Regions from separate parts of the Anoxybacillus sp. UARK-01 genome, predicted to be linked through region 2. Evidence: riboswitches for the same ligand, from Rfam matches in the RefSeq annotation. Region 2 holds a riboswitch; each other region holds the start of a gene.
The links. A riboswitch is a leader RNA that binds a small molecule or an ion and turns the genes downstream of it on or off. The one in region 2 is predicted to bind lysine.
Positions count from the first base shown of each region.

Region 1: linked by a shared signal. The riboswitch ahead of B6A27_RS17870 (amino acid permease) and the one ahead of B6A27_RS17630 (amino acid permease) in region 2 are both predicted to bind lysine.
Region 3: linked by a shared signal. The riboswitch ahead of B6A27_RS10755 (aspartate kinase) and the one ahead of B6A27_RS17630 (amino acid permease) in region 2 are both predicted to bind lysine.

Region 1 covers NZ_NASY01000057.1:30,432-34,940, forward strand. The annotation lists gene B6A27_RS17860 (1,2-dihydroxy-3-keto-5-methylthiopentene dioxygenase) at 1-484, shown strand, start outside; gene B6A27_RS17865 (MarR family winged helix-turn-helix transcriptional regulator) at 688-1,131, shown strand; gene B6A27_RS17870 (amino acid permease) at 1,274-2,701, opposite strand; lysine riboswitch at 2,796-2,979, opposite strand; gene B6A27_RS17875 (M3 family oligoendopeptidase) at 3,140-4,509, shown strand, end outside.
Region 2 covers NZ_NASY01000056.1:47,405-51,913, reverse strand. The annotation lists gene B6A27_RS17640 (thermonuclease family protein) at 1-609, opposite strand, end outside; gene B6A27_RS17635 (peptide MFS transporter) at 1,102-2,481, shown strand; lysine riboswitch at 3,073-3,260, shown strand; gene B6A27_RS17630 (amino acid permease) at 3,370-4,509, shown strand, end outside.
Region 3 covers NZ_NASY01000042.1:216,209-220,717, forward strand. The annotation lists gene B6A27_RS10740 (nucleoporin-interacting protein) at 1-828, shown strand, start outside; gene uvrC (excinuclease ABC subunit UvrC) at 846-2,618, shown strand; lysine riboswitch at 2,687-2,865, shown strand; gene B6A27_RS10755 (aspartate kinase) at 2,998-4,218, shown strand.

The DNA of each region.
Region 1 (4,509 bases), on a different contig from region 2:
GAGCTTTCTAGAAAAGCAAGGCGTTCTGTATGAACATTGGGAGATTAGCAAGCTGCCAAATCACTTAAAAGAAAAGTTTGTTTTGAGTGACGAAGAAAAAGAGGAAATTTTAGGGGTTTTTAAAGATGATATTGAGGATTTAGCAACAAGAAGAGGCTATAAAGCGTGGGATGTTGTCGCTTTATCAGATGCGACTCCGAATTTAGAGGAGTTATTGAAGAAATTTGAACAAGTGCATATTCATACGGAGGATGAAGTGCGCGCCATCGTCGCGGGTCACGGCATTTTCATTATTAAAGGCGACGAACAAACAGGATATTTTGAAGTGCAGCTGGAAGCTGGCGATGTCATTTCCGTGCCAGAAGGAAATCCGCATTTCTTCACATTAATGGAAGACCGCCAAGTGGTAGCTGTTCGTTTGTTTATTGATCCATCTGGCTGGGTTGCCCATCCTTATGAGGAAAAAGAAGAAGCTGTTCAATAACCAACAAGCGCAGGAATCTTAAGCGATTCTTGCGCTTTTTGATGGATGTAATCGAATCTATTCGTCGAGCAGCTTTCTAGCACTGAAACGAATGGCAGAAGAACGTGCGAAATGGACGGTGTAGATCGGGGCGTTTCATTGACAAAGAGAGGATTTTTCGCTACAATGGCTTCGAATTCGACCGATAAAGGATTTGATGACAAGTGGCGGATAGAGAGGAAATTTTGCAATCATTAAAGCTATTTATTGTGCTGTCAAGAGCGTACCGTGCTGTTAATGATCAAGTAAATAAATCCATTCAGTCGTTCGGCGTGAACCCTACGGAGTTCGCTGTGTTGGAATTGCTATATCATAAGGGGGATCAGCCATTGCAGCAAATTGGCGGGAAAATTTTACTGGCAAGCGGCAGCATCACATATGTTGTCGATAAATTAGAGCAAAAAGGGCTGATTATGCGCAAAGCATGTGAAAAGGACCGCCGTGTAACTTATGCTTCGATTACGGATAAGGGAAAAGCTTTTATTGAAAAGGTATTTCCGGAGCATGAACAAACGATCCATGAAACACTTTCCGGATTAACGATTGAAGAGAAAGAACAGGTTATTGAGTTATTGAAAAAAATGGGATACGGTGCGAAACAGCAATAAGTACAGATGGTGAAAGCGCCAGCGGATCAAAGGTTCGCTGGCGCTTTTTTATAATGGGTGGCGGGCGCGCGTTCTTTTTTGATAAAGAGAGAGGAGAGACTATAGATAAAAGAAAGAGAGGGAGAACCCCCTCTCTTTTGGATCAAGCTGACAGTCTTTTTTTCGCGTTTTCTTCTTTTTCTGCTGCTTTTTTCACAAGCGGATAAAAAATGATGCCGCTTGCGAGCAACACAATGCCAAGCATGAAGGTTTTGATGTCAGATGTTCCCGCGATAATGACCCAGATGGAATAAATAGTGGCCAGTGCTGCAATGACTCCATCCGTGATTCGCTGCTTTGTATTGGTTTTATATGTCTCTCCTGTCCATGTGAGTTTGAGCTGAAAGACAGAAGCGATAAAGTAAGGAACAAGATAAGCGAGTGTCGCAATATAAATGACAAAATCAAAGGCAGCTGACATCGAATGAGAGATCGTTGAGAAAATGAAAATTTGCGCTAATCCATTTGATAAAATTAAAGCGAATTTCGGCATTCCTTTTTTGTTTTCTTTTAAGAAAGAAGGGATAAACAAACCTTGCTTCGCGGCTTGATACGGAACCTCCGCGCTTAGCAGCACCCAGCCGAGCGTCGAGCCAAGAAGGCTGATAAGGCCAAGTCCAGCTAAGATGTATGCGCCGCTTGGCCCTAAAATGGTTTGAATCGCATCCACTAAAGGCTTCTCTGAATGAATCAACTGTTTTTGCGGCAGCAAGCCCATTACAAGCACACTTATGCCAATGTAAATGATGAGAGCAATCAGCAAACCAAGAATGGTTGCCCGTTTGACATCTGTTTGCTTGCGTGCACGTGAAGCGAACACAATCGCAGATTCCACTCCGACAAATGCCCATAATGTCGCAATAGCCGCGCTGTTCACTTGTCCGAACAGGCTAACGGCATGGCCTGCTTCATCGTAACGCGGAGCGACAACAGAGCCGATGTTGTTTTTATCAAATGCAAATAAGCTAATGGCAATAAATAAAAAGAAGCCGAGCACCTTTGCCGAAGTGGCTATGAAATTTAGTTTTCCAGCTCCCTCGATGCCGCGCAAAATAATAAAGTGCATTCCCCATAATAGAGCGGTACAAACCATAAATGTAAGGAGGTTGCCGAGTTTGATCGGTGTAGCGCCTACCATAAATACGGTTTGTTTGCTTGTTAAAATCGGAAAGAATGTGGATAAATAACTCGTAAATGTCGTAATAATAGCTACGTTTCCAGCAAAATTTCCAATCCAATAGCCCCAGGAAGACATAAATCCCGATAAAACCGAGGCGTTTGATCTCTTTGGAAACAATTCCTTCGCGTAAATTTGCGGCCCGCCATTTAACTCAGGCTTGCGAATCGCTAAATTGCCAAAGACAAGAGCGGTCATTAGCACTCCGCCACCTGTTAATAGCCAAGCTAAAATGACCCCTAAAGGGCTCGCGGCTTCTGAAAGTGAACGAGGAAGCATAAAAATTCCTGATCCAACCATATTCCCAACGACAAGCGCCGTTAATACCCAGAGACCTAGTTTATTTTGCTGCAAGATAACCCCTACTCCTTTCTGATTTGCGCATTTATCAAAAAAAAAATACACCCTTAAGTTTTCAACGGGTGCATGTGACATCCGCATCGAACTTAATGTAGATAGCGCTCCATCGCTTCCATTAAGCGATGGCAGTCCTGACTCTATTCGAATGCAGGCCCAGCTTGCGGCGCCAGAGTACGCTGCAAACTTCGGCAATGAATCCTTTCGTTTGAAGTCATCGGTTCCTCTGTCCCTCATTCAAACTACTTTTATCCATTGCAACCTCTATCTCATCTAAGTTGACGAGAAGAAAAAATATTCAATTACCTTGATAATCATACACGATTCGACAATATTCGTCAATATGCTTTTATCTGAAGCATGAACAGGAATTTTTAGCAAACAAGTGGAATATAACTAAGGTTAGAAATTTTTGAGGAAAAGGAAGGGATGGATTTGAAGTTTTCCGAGTTTCTATATAAACGCCCTGACATGGAAAAACTAAAGACAGAATTTCAAGCGGCATTGCAGGCGTTTCAGCAGGCCCTGCATGCGGAAGAGCAGGATGAAGCGATGAAGCAAATCAATAAACTGCGCAACGAATTTAGCACGATGGCGCAAATTTGCTATATTCGCCATACGGTTGATACAAATGATGATTTTTATAAGCAGGAGCAAGATTTTTTCGATGAGGTGGATCCGATTGTCAAAGGCCTTGTCAACGAATATTATGAGGCGCTCGTCGCCTCCCGATTTCGTTCGGAGCTCGAAAAACGCTGGGGAAAACAGTTATTTGCACTTGCGGAAACAGAGCTTAAAACGTTTTCTCCTGAGATTGTCGCGGATTTACAGTTAGAAAATAAGCTAGCAAGCGAGTATACGAAATTGGTAGCCTCCGCAAAAATTTTATTTGAAGGACAAGAATACACGTTGGCACAGCTGCAGCCGTTTGTGGAGTCGCCTGATCGGCAAATGCGGAAGCGGGCAAATGAAGCGCGATTTGCCTTTTTTGAAACGCATGAGGAACAATTTGACGATATTTACGATCAGCTTGTCAACGTGCGGACAAGCATTGCAAAAAAACTAGGGTTTAACAACTTTATTGAACTTGGATATGCAAGGTTGGGACGGACCGATTATGATGCTGAAATGGTTGCGCGATTCCGTGGGCAGGTGAAAGCTTATATTGTGCCGTTCGCAGAAAAGCTGTATGAACGCCAGAGGAAAAGAATTGGCGTCGAGAAGTTGAAATATTACGATGAAGCATTTTCATTCCCGACGGGCAATCCGACTCCAAAAGGGGATGCAAAGTGGATTATCGAAAACGGCCGAAAAATGTATGAAGAGCTGTCACCAGAAACAGGCGAGTTTTTCCGGTTTATGATTAAAAATGAATTGATGGATCTTTTGGCCAAAAAAGGGAAAGCAAGCGGTGGTTACTGCACATATATAGAAGAATATCAAGCGCCATTTATTTTTTCGAATTTTACTGGTACGTCCGGCGATATTGATGTTCTCACCCATGAAGCGGGCCACGCTTTTCAAGTGTATGAAAGCCGCCATTACGAAATTCCAGAGTATAATTGGCCGACGTTAGAGGCGTGTGAAATCCATTCCATGAGCATGGAGTTTTTCACATGGCCATGGATGGAGCTGTTCTTTAAAGAAGATACGAAAAAATATCAATTTCATCATTTAAGCTCGGCTGTGCTGTTTCTGCCATACGGGGTGGCGGTTGATGAATTCCAGCACTTCGTTTATGAAAATCCGGAGGCAACACCAGCGGAACGGAAGAGAAAATGGCGGGAAATCGAACGAAAATACAT
Region 2 (4,509 bases):
CTTATATTGCGGACTTCCAGGAACATGATAAATTTTTTCTCCGCTTTTTGAAATATTGCCTTTAATCATTGGCTTAGAGCACGATGATGAAGAAGAAGCTTGATCGTTAAATCCTTGATCTGTTGCATAATTTTCTATTGACCAAATCCCCAGTTGCTTCTCCCTGGCTTTCTCCTGAATTTTCCGGAATTCATCGACATATTTCGTATTAGGCTCAAATACGTAAGCCACCCGAGCATAGCCCTGCTCCAGCAGCAGCTCATTAAGCATTTTGTTTCCGATCCATACATAGGCTAGCAGCCGGCCGTATTTGTCTCGCTCTCTCACATCCAATTCCAGCTCCACCTTTGTCCCTGATGGCAGTAATTGCTTCACATATTGACTTGACTCCACGCCAAACGGCTGCACGGGCTTGGTCGGATGTACAGATTCAGGTGTGTCAACCAACAACAAACGGACGGTTTCTTCTTTGCTTCCGACTGCAACTTTTAACGTATCCCCATCAATGACCCGTTGAACAATAGCTGGAATTTTTTCTGAAGATGATTGGCATCCCGTTAACACGAGAACCGCAAAAGCAGTCAAAAGCGCGATGAGGTATTTCTTCAATCTTTCTCCTCCTTCCGTATCTTATCGTAGCGCATCTCAGAAAACTTGACCACTATTTGTTCACTTTTTTATCCATAATCCTAAGCTTTCAAGACCATACAAAACATTTTCCAAGGCGCATGGATCGCCTAAAAATAGAACTATTATTCCGTTTATATGGAGAAACTATAGAGAAAATGGAACGAACCTTTCGATCTTTTCATTTAAGCGATGCCATCCAATGGAATGGGTCAACATTTCTTCCTCAAACGAGTATGAATTGAACAAGCACCATGAATGCCCTGTTCCATTGAACGAAATAGCTAGTATATAGAGTATGATGGAAAGATTCATTATACAAATAATATAATATTTAGATTAATAACACTATTAAATCGATAAAGATAAGTTTAAAAGTTTATATTTTTCTATTTCTATATAATTTTATTGACTTATAGATATTTTATAAAATAAAATGTTCTTTGCACGATCATCAATTTAGGAGGAAGAAAAATGGGAGCATTACCTGAGGTTCAACCGATGCAACAGGAACAAAGCAAAAAACATCCTCCCGGGCTTTATCTTTTATTCTTCACCGAGATTTGGGAGCGTTTTAGCTACTATGGAATGCGGGCGATCCTAGTTCTTTATTTAACGACAGCAACCATTAGTGGCGGTTTAGGATTTGATCAAAGAATCGCCGTAAGTATTTATGGGTTCTTTACAGGGATTGTTTATTTTACCCCTATTATCGGTGGATACCTTTCTGACCGCTTTTTAGGTCGTCGCTTAGCTATTACCATCGGCGGAATTATTATGGCCGTCGGCAATCTTATACTGTTTGCGGTCAATACAAAAATAGGGTTATATACGGGGCTTTTACTATTAATTATCGGAAACGGTTTCTTTAAACCTAATATTTCGACGCTTGTCGGTGAATTGTACGGACCAAATGACAAGCGCCGCGATGCAGCCTTTACCATTTTCTATATGGGAATTAACATCGGCGCCTTTTTTGCTCCGCTGATCTGTGGATTTTTAGCTGAAGATTATTTTAAAACGACTGTCAATGGCGTCGTGCAGTATGGATTTAAATATGGTTTCCTTGCCGCATCCATCGGTATGATAATTGGTCAAGTATTTTTTAATCTATTAGGAAATCGTTATCTAGGAGAAATCGGCAAAAAGCCGATTGGCAAACAGAAAACAGCTTCAACTGCGCCAAAAGAGCCGTTAACAAAAAAAGAAAAACAGCGCATTCGTGTGATCTTAATTTTAATGTGCTTTGTTGTCTTTTTCTGGGCTGGCTTCGAACAAGCAGGAAGCTCGCTTACATTGTATACCGATAAGTTCGTCGATAAATCCATCGGCAGCTGGACCATGCCAACCTCTTGGTTTCAATCATTAAATCCATTATTTATCGTTCTATTAACACCCGTTTTATCTGCATTATGGGTAAAATTGGCTAACTCTAAACGCGGTGATTTATCAGCTCCGACAAAGATGGGATTAGGTATGATTTTGCTTGGTCTCGGATTTGCTGTTTTGGTTCCTGCTCTGCTGCAAACCGGAAGCGACGAGCAACACATTACGGTAAAAGCAAATGCATTATTTATTGTTTTAACATACTTTTTGCATACGCTTGGTGAGCTTTGCCTATCACCGGTTGGGCTATCACTTACAAGCCGCATCGCACCGATTCGTCTCGCTTCCCTGCTAATGGGAGTTTGGTTATCAGCAACTGGTATCGCGAATATTTTAGCAGGTCAATTAGCAGCTTTTACGGAGTCATTAGGCTATCTAGAAATTTTCAGCTTAATTGGCGGCATTACCATTGTTCTTGGCTTTGTTCTGTTATTATTATCGAAAAAACTTGTAGAAATGTCAGAATAATAAAGAAAAAAGGATTCACTTATATCGTGAATCCTTTTTTCTTTGCTTATTTACCATTGGTCGTTTTAACATTCTTCAGTCGAGAAGTCTCCCATTTCTAAATCTTGCGAAGCTTGATGAAAGTGGGAGATGAATCGACTTCGGACAAGGACAGGCTTTTGCCTGTTCAATTGTCTGACCCTGTGGTAAAATAAACCTATGTCGTTCTTTCATAACTGGATATAGGAGGTTGCATGGAGAAAATAAAATGCGAAAACCAAGCTGATCCTTCCATGCGTAAAATATCCAAGGTACAAAAGAACTCCGAATTGTCGGACATCTAGGGTTGGAACGACCCGAAGTCACGCTCAGGGAGACGAAAGGCGGCTTTCGTCGTGGAACTGAGAAGCTCCCACTTCAAGCTTTAGCTAAGTGGTGAGTAGTTCACGAAACAGGATTTCTATCGTTCCATGCCTCTCGCTCTATTCCACGTATATAGTAAACATAGAAGGGTTTGGCTTTTTTGCGATTGAAGCATAAATAAATATTGTTTTTGTACAAAAATTGTTTTATAATCATCATGGAACAAAATGAATAGCATCCTCATTCACCCGATGAGGTAGAGGTTGCGGCTTTTATGAGTACAGCGAACGAGATGCAGAGAACATTGAAGACTTCGCTCGAAGGGAAAAGCCGCCGAAGTTGGCACATTTCTCTGGATGTGCGAACTGGGGCTGTCACCGAATAGGGGCAGCACTGTCACGGTTTGCGTAAAGCAACCGTGGGGCGCTATCTTCACGGAAGGGTTGATACGGGTAATGATTGCATTGCCGCCGAATCTCCTTCGGCGGCTTTTTTTATTGCCCGGCTCCTTTCCATGACAACATGAAAAAAAGGAGCGATGAAAACATGGAAAGCGTCATGCAAAAACAGGAAGCCGCCACACCGGCTTCGCCTAACCAGCTGCAACGAAAGCTAAAAACAAGGCATCTAACAATGATTTCTCTTGGGGGAACGATTGGTACTGGGTTGTTTTTAGCAAGCGGCGGAGCGATTCATACCGCTGGACCGGGTGGAGCGCTCATAGCGTATATCGCGATTGGAGTGATGGTATATTTTTTGATGACCAGCCTTGCGGAAATGGCCGCTTATATGCCCGTTACCGGAACGTTTAGTACGTATGCAACGAAATTTGTCGATCCTGCTCTCGGATTTGCTTTAGGATGGAACTACTGGTATAACTGGGCCATTACAATTGCCGCAGAACTCTCGGCTGTGACTATGATCATGAAATTTTGGTTTCCGAATAGCCCTTCACTTTTATGGAGCGCATTATGCTTAGTGATTATGTTTTTACTTAACTATTTATCTGTAAAAGGATTTGGTGAAGCCGAATATTGGTTTTCCCTTATTAAAGTAGTAACGGTTATTATTTTTCTTATTGTCAGCTTTTTCATGATTGTAGGTATTATGGGTGGTGAAGCGGTTGGATTTAGAAACTTCACCATCGGCGACGCTCCGTTCCATGGTGGGTTCATGGCGACTCTCGGCATTTTTATGGCCGCAGGATTTTCTTTCCAAGGAACAGAGCTGCTTGGGGTTGCAGCCGGTGAAAGCGAGGATCCGAAACGAAACATTCCTCGCGCCATTCGTCAAGTATTTTGGCGTATTTTGCTATTTTATATACTGGCTATTTTAGCAATCGGGCTGCTTATTCCGTATACAAATGAAAATCTAGCGAATAGCGACGTTACGGTCAGCCCATTTACTCTCGTCTTTGATAAAGCTGGCATTGCGTTGGCTGCATCCGTTATGAACGCCGTCATTTTAACAGCGGTTTTATCAGCCGGAAATTCCGGTATGTACGCATCTACTCGAATGCTTTGGGATCTAGCAAAAGAAGGAAAAGCGCCAAAATTTCTGGCCAAGCTAAATCACCGCGGTGTTCCTGTTAATGCATTACTAGTCACAGCTTCACTAGGAACGCTTGCTTTTTTGGCTTCTTTCTTTGGCGATGGCACCGTTTATGTATGGTTATTAAATGCCTCT
Region 3 (4,509 bases), on a different contig from region 2:
TTGGCCGCCATGTTTCAATCCATTTGGATCATAGGGGTTGCTATGACAGAAGGAGGCTTGATGAGCTTTATTAAACTGGCTTTTTCGTTTACGAATGGGCATTTTCAGGAATGGGGAGGAACGGCCGCAACGGATCAGCAGTCGCTTTGGGAGCGAACAAGCTATTTTTTATTTCATAATATGGTTTGGATTGGTCTCTCTAGTCGTACTTTCGTCTTGTTGACAATATATATCGCGTTATTCGTTTGGGCGTTTTACTCTGTCCGACGCTTCTCTTTTCCGCGCTGGCTGCTTATTTGCATTTTTATGTATGGGATTTGGGCTTTGTTTGCTCAAAATATTGAGAAGCCGCGCCATGCTCTTCCCATTGTTCACTTTTTACTTTTTTATGGATGGCTTCGTTTTTTGGACAGAGGGATGCCGGCGTATAAGAAGCTGTTTACTCTCGCTGTTCTTGTGATCCAGCTTGTTGTTGGCACATGGAACTTGCGTGAGCAAGCCTTACACTTGCCAGCCACCTATCAATTAGCATATGATTTACAACAGAGGAAGGAACGGTTTGTTTTGTACACATGGGAAGAAGCGAGGGTGCTCGAATACCTTCGTGTCACCTTTCCGTATGAACAAGCCTTACATTTTTCATTTTTTTTACAACATCAAACGAACTATCCACATGCTAAAATTTATATAACGGATCATGTAGTGAAGGGATTCCAGTCACAAGGTGTATCGCTGACCGGACATTTGCGGAAAATCAAAACGTATGATTCAAGTAAGCTGGCGGATCCGGTATACGGCAAAATTACACTTTATGAATGGAAAGACTAAGCATTGGAGTGATTATGATGCATGATCACTTAAAAGAGAAGCTATCGTTTTTGCCAGAGCAGCCCGGCTGCTATTTAATGAAAGATAAAAATGGCACAGTGATTTATGTAGGAAAAGCGAAAGTATTAAAAAACCGTGTTCGTTCTTATTTTACTGGAACGCATGATGGAAAGACGCTGCGCCTTGTGAATGAAATAGCGGATTTTGAATATATTGTGACCTCATCAAATATTGAAGCGCTTATTTTAGAAATGAATTTAATCAAAAAATACGATCCAAAATATAATGTCATGCTCAAAGATGATAAAAGCTATCCATTTATTAAAATTACAGCTGAGGAGCATCCACGTCTCATTATTACAAGAAAGGTAAAAAAAGATCGCGGCAAATATTTTGGACCGTATCCGAACGTGCAGGCTGCAAATGAGACTAAAAAATTGCTCGATCGCATGTATCCGCTTCGCAAGTGCGCGTCCCTGCCGAACCGCGCCTGTCTTTATTATCATATGGGACAATGTCTCGCTCCGTGTATCTATTCGGTTTCGGAACAACAAAATAAAGAAATAGTGGAACAGATTGTCCGTTTTTTAAACGGGGGACACCAAGACATAAAAAAAGAATTGGTTGAAAAAATGAACAAAGCAGCAGAAGCCCTTGAATTTGAACGAGCTAAAGAATACCGTGATCAAATTGCGCATATTGAAGCGATGATGGAAAAACAGAAAATGACGATGAAGGATTTTGTTAACAGAGATGTGTTCGGCTACTCCTATGACAAAGGATGGATGTGCGTCCAAGTCTTTTTTATTCGTCAAGGAAAGCTAATCGAGCGGGATGTTTCGATCTTTCCGCTGCATCAAGATCCCGATGAAGAGCTGCTCACATTTTTAGGACAATTTTACTCCAAGGAGAATCATTTTAAGCCAAAAGAAGTAATCCTGCCGCTTGAGGTTGACGGAAGTTTGGCTGAGCAGTTGCTCCAGGTGCCTGTTATTCAGCCGAAAAGAGGAAAGAAAAAAGAGCTGGTCGATCTTGCGAGTAAAAATGCAGCGATCGCTTTAAAAGAGAAGTTTTATCTTATTGAACGCGATGAAGAACGAACGGTTAAAGCGGTTGAAAACTTAGGAGTTGCGTTGAACATTCCAACACCGCATCGAATCGAAGCGTTTGATAATTCTAATATCCATGGGGCTGATCCGGTTTCGGCGATGGTGGTGTTTATCGACGGCAAGCCTGAGAAAAAAGAATATCGCAAATATAAAATTAAAACTGTGAAGGGGCCAGATGATTATGAATCAATGCGCGAGGTTGTACGGCGGCGATATAGCCGTGCTTTAAAGGAACGCCTTCCTCTTCCGGATTTGATTTTAATTGATGGAGGAAAGGGACATCTGGCGGCTGTTCGCGATGTGTTAGAAAATGAGTTGGGCTTGGAAATTCCGCTTGCCGGTCTTGTAAAAGACGACAAGCATCGCACATCGGAATTAATCATGGGAGATCCACCACAAATCGTGCCATTGTCGCGAAACAGCCAAGAATTTTATTTGCTGCAGCGCATTCAGGATGAAGTCCATCGTTTTGCTATTACGTTTCATCGCCAGACGCGAGGAAAATCGTTATTTCAGTCCGCGCTTGACCACATTCCGGGAGTTGGAGAAAAGCGAAAAAAAGCGCTTCTTAAGCATTTTGGCTCTTTAAAAAATATAAAAGAAGCGACGATTGAGGAGCTGCAAAAAGCGGCGATTCCTCGCGCAGTTGCTGAAAAAATTTATGAAAAGCTGCGAGAATAGTATTGTCAATTGGAGAAAAAGCTGATACAATCACCTTAATTGCATATTTATACACTTCTAAGCACAGAAGTGAAGATAGAGGCGCGAACTTCAAGAGTAGGCATTTGGAGGAAAATGGGTTCCAAAGAAAAATGCCGAAAGGGGAGGCTCGCCGAAGTGGGGGAAGTCTCATTGCTTTTCCTGCTGGTCCTGCGTTTAAGAAATGTAGGACTGTCAAGATGACCCATCTTGGAGAGCTATCTCACTGTGTGGAGCGAATTCGTTTCTTTTCTTATTTCGTTATGCACAGCAATGAGAAGCCTCTCATTGCTGTTTTTTATTTGTTTCTATACCGGTATGGATGCTGAAATCAACATTTTAAGAACAAGGGATGAGAAAAATGGGAATGATTGTGCAAAAATTTGGCGGAACGTCTGTAGGATCTATTGAACGTATTCAGCATGTCGCTGATCGAGTAATGAGCGAGGTGCAAAAAGGACATCAAGTGGTCGTTGTCGTTTCAGCGATGGGAAAGACGACGAATCAGCTTGTGGATTTAGCCAAACAGCTAACGTCCCAACCTAGCAAGCGGGAGCTGGATATGCTTCTTTCGACAGGGGAGCAAGTGAGTATTGCCCTATTAGCGATGGCTTTGCAAGAAAAGGGGTATGCAGCTGTTTCTTTAACGGGCTGGCAAGCTGGAATCAAGACAGAGACTGTTCATGGCAATGCTCGCATTATAGATATTGACACAACGAGAATTCATCAATATTTGCAAGCAGGACAAATCGTCATTGTGGCTGGTTTTCAAGGAGTGACGGAAAAGGGAGATATCACGACTCTTGGTCGCGGCGGTTCTGACACGACAGCTGTAGCTTTAGCGGCCGCTCTACAAGCGGATAAGTGCGATATTTATACAGATGTGACAGGAGTGTTTACTACCGATCCGCGTTATGTAAAAGCAGCGAAAAAGCTAGAGGAAATTTCCTATGATGAGATGCTAGAGCTGGCCAATCTTGGAGCAGGAGTGCTTCATCCGCGGGCTGTAGAGTTTGCTAAAAATTATCAAGTATTGCTGGAAGTTCGTTCGAGTATGGAGGAAGAGAGCGGAACAACGGTAAAGGAGGATGTTTCAATGGAACAGCATTTAATTGTCAGAGGGATTGCTTTTGAAGATCAAGTAACAAAAGTGACGGTCCAAGGGCTCCCGCACGAGTTGCCTATGTTGCCAACCGTTTTTACAGCGTTAGCGAATCGCGGGATTAATGTCGATATTATTATTCAAAACACAACCAATAGCGGAGCAGCAGCTGTGTCGTTTTCCATTCGCACAGAGGATTTGCCTGAGACTTTGCAAGTGTTGGAATCATTCAAGGGAGCAAAGATAGAATATGAAAGCCAACTGGCCAAAGTATCGATTGTCGGCTCAGGAATGATCTCTAATCCAGGTGTAGCTGCACAAATGTTTCAAGTGTTAGCGGATAAAGGGATTGAAATAAAAATGGTCAGCACGTCCGAAATCAAAATTTCAACCGTCGTGTCTCAAGAAAATATGGTTGCAGCAGTAGAAGCGTTGCATACGGCGTTTCAATTGGATGAAAAAGCCGCCGTGCGTTCATAACCAGACAAGACCGTACTGCTGGAAATCATGGCAAGCGTTTTGAGAGCGAAGGCGCATTCAATCGTGCTGTGCCGACTGTTTTGACTAAAAAAGCAAGCAAATGCTTGCCTGCCTCAAGTGGTAGACAAAGTCAAAATCGACTTTGTCTACCACCATTTTATACAATTCTTCTATCATAGTGGTAGTTCTACATCAAACTGGCTTGAAGGCGCTTAGCAGACAAGAAACGCCAGCCGAGTGAAGACGCGAAGCGAACCCAAACGTTCATGAGCGACGAATGAGGCCCGTGAC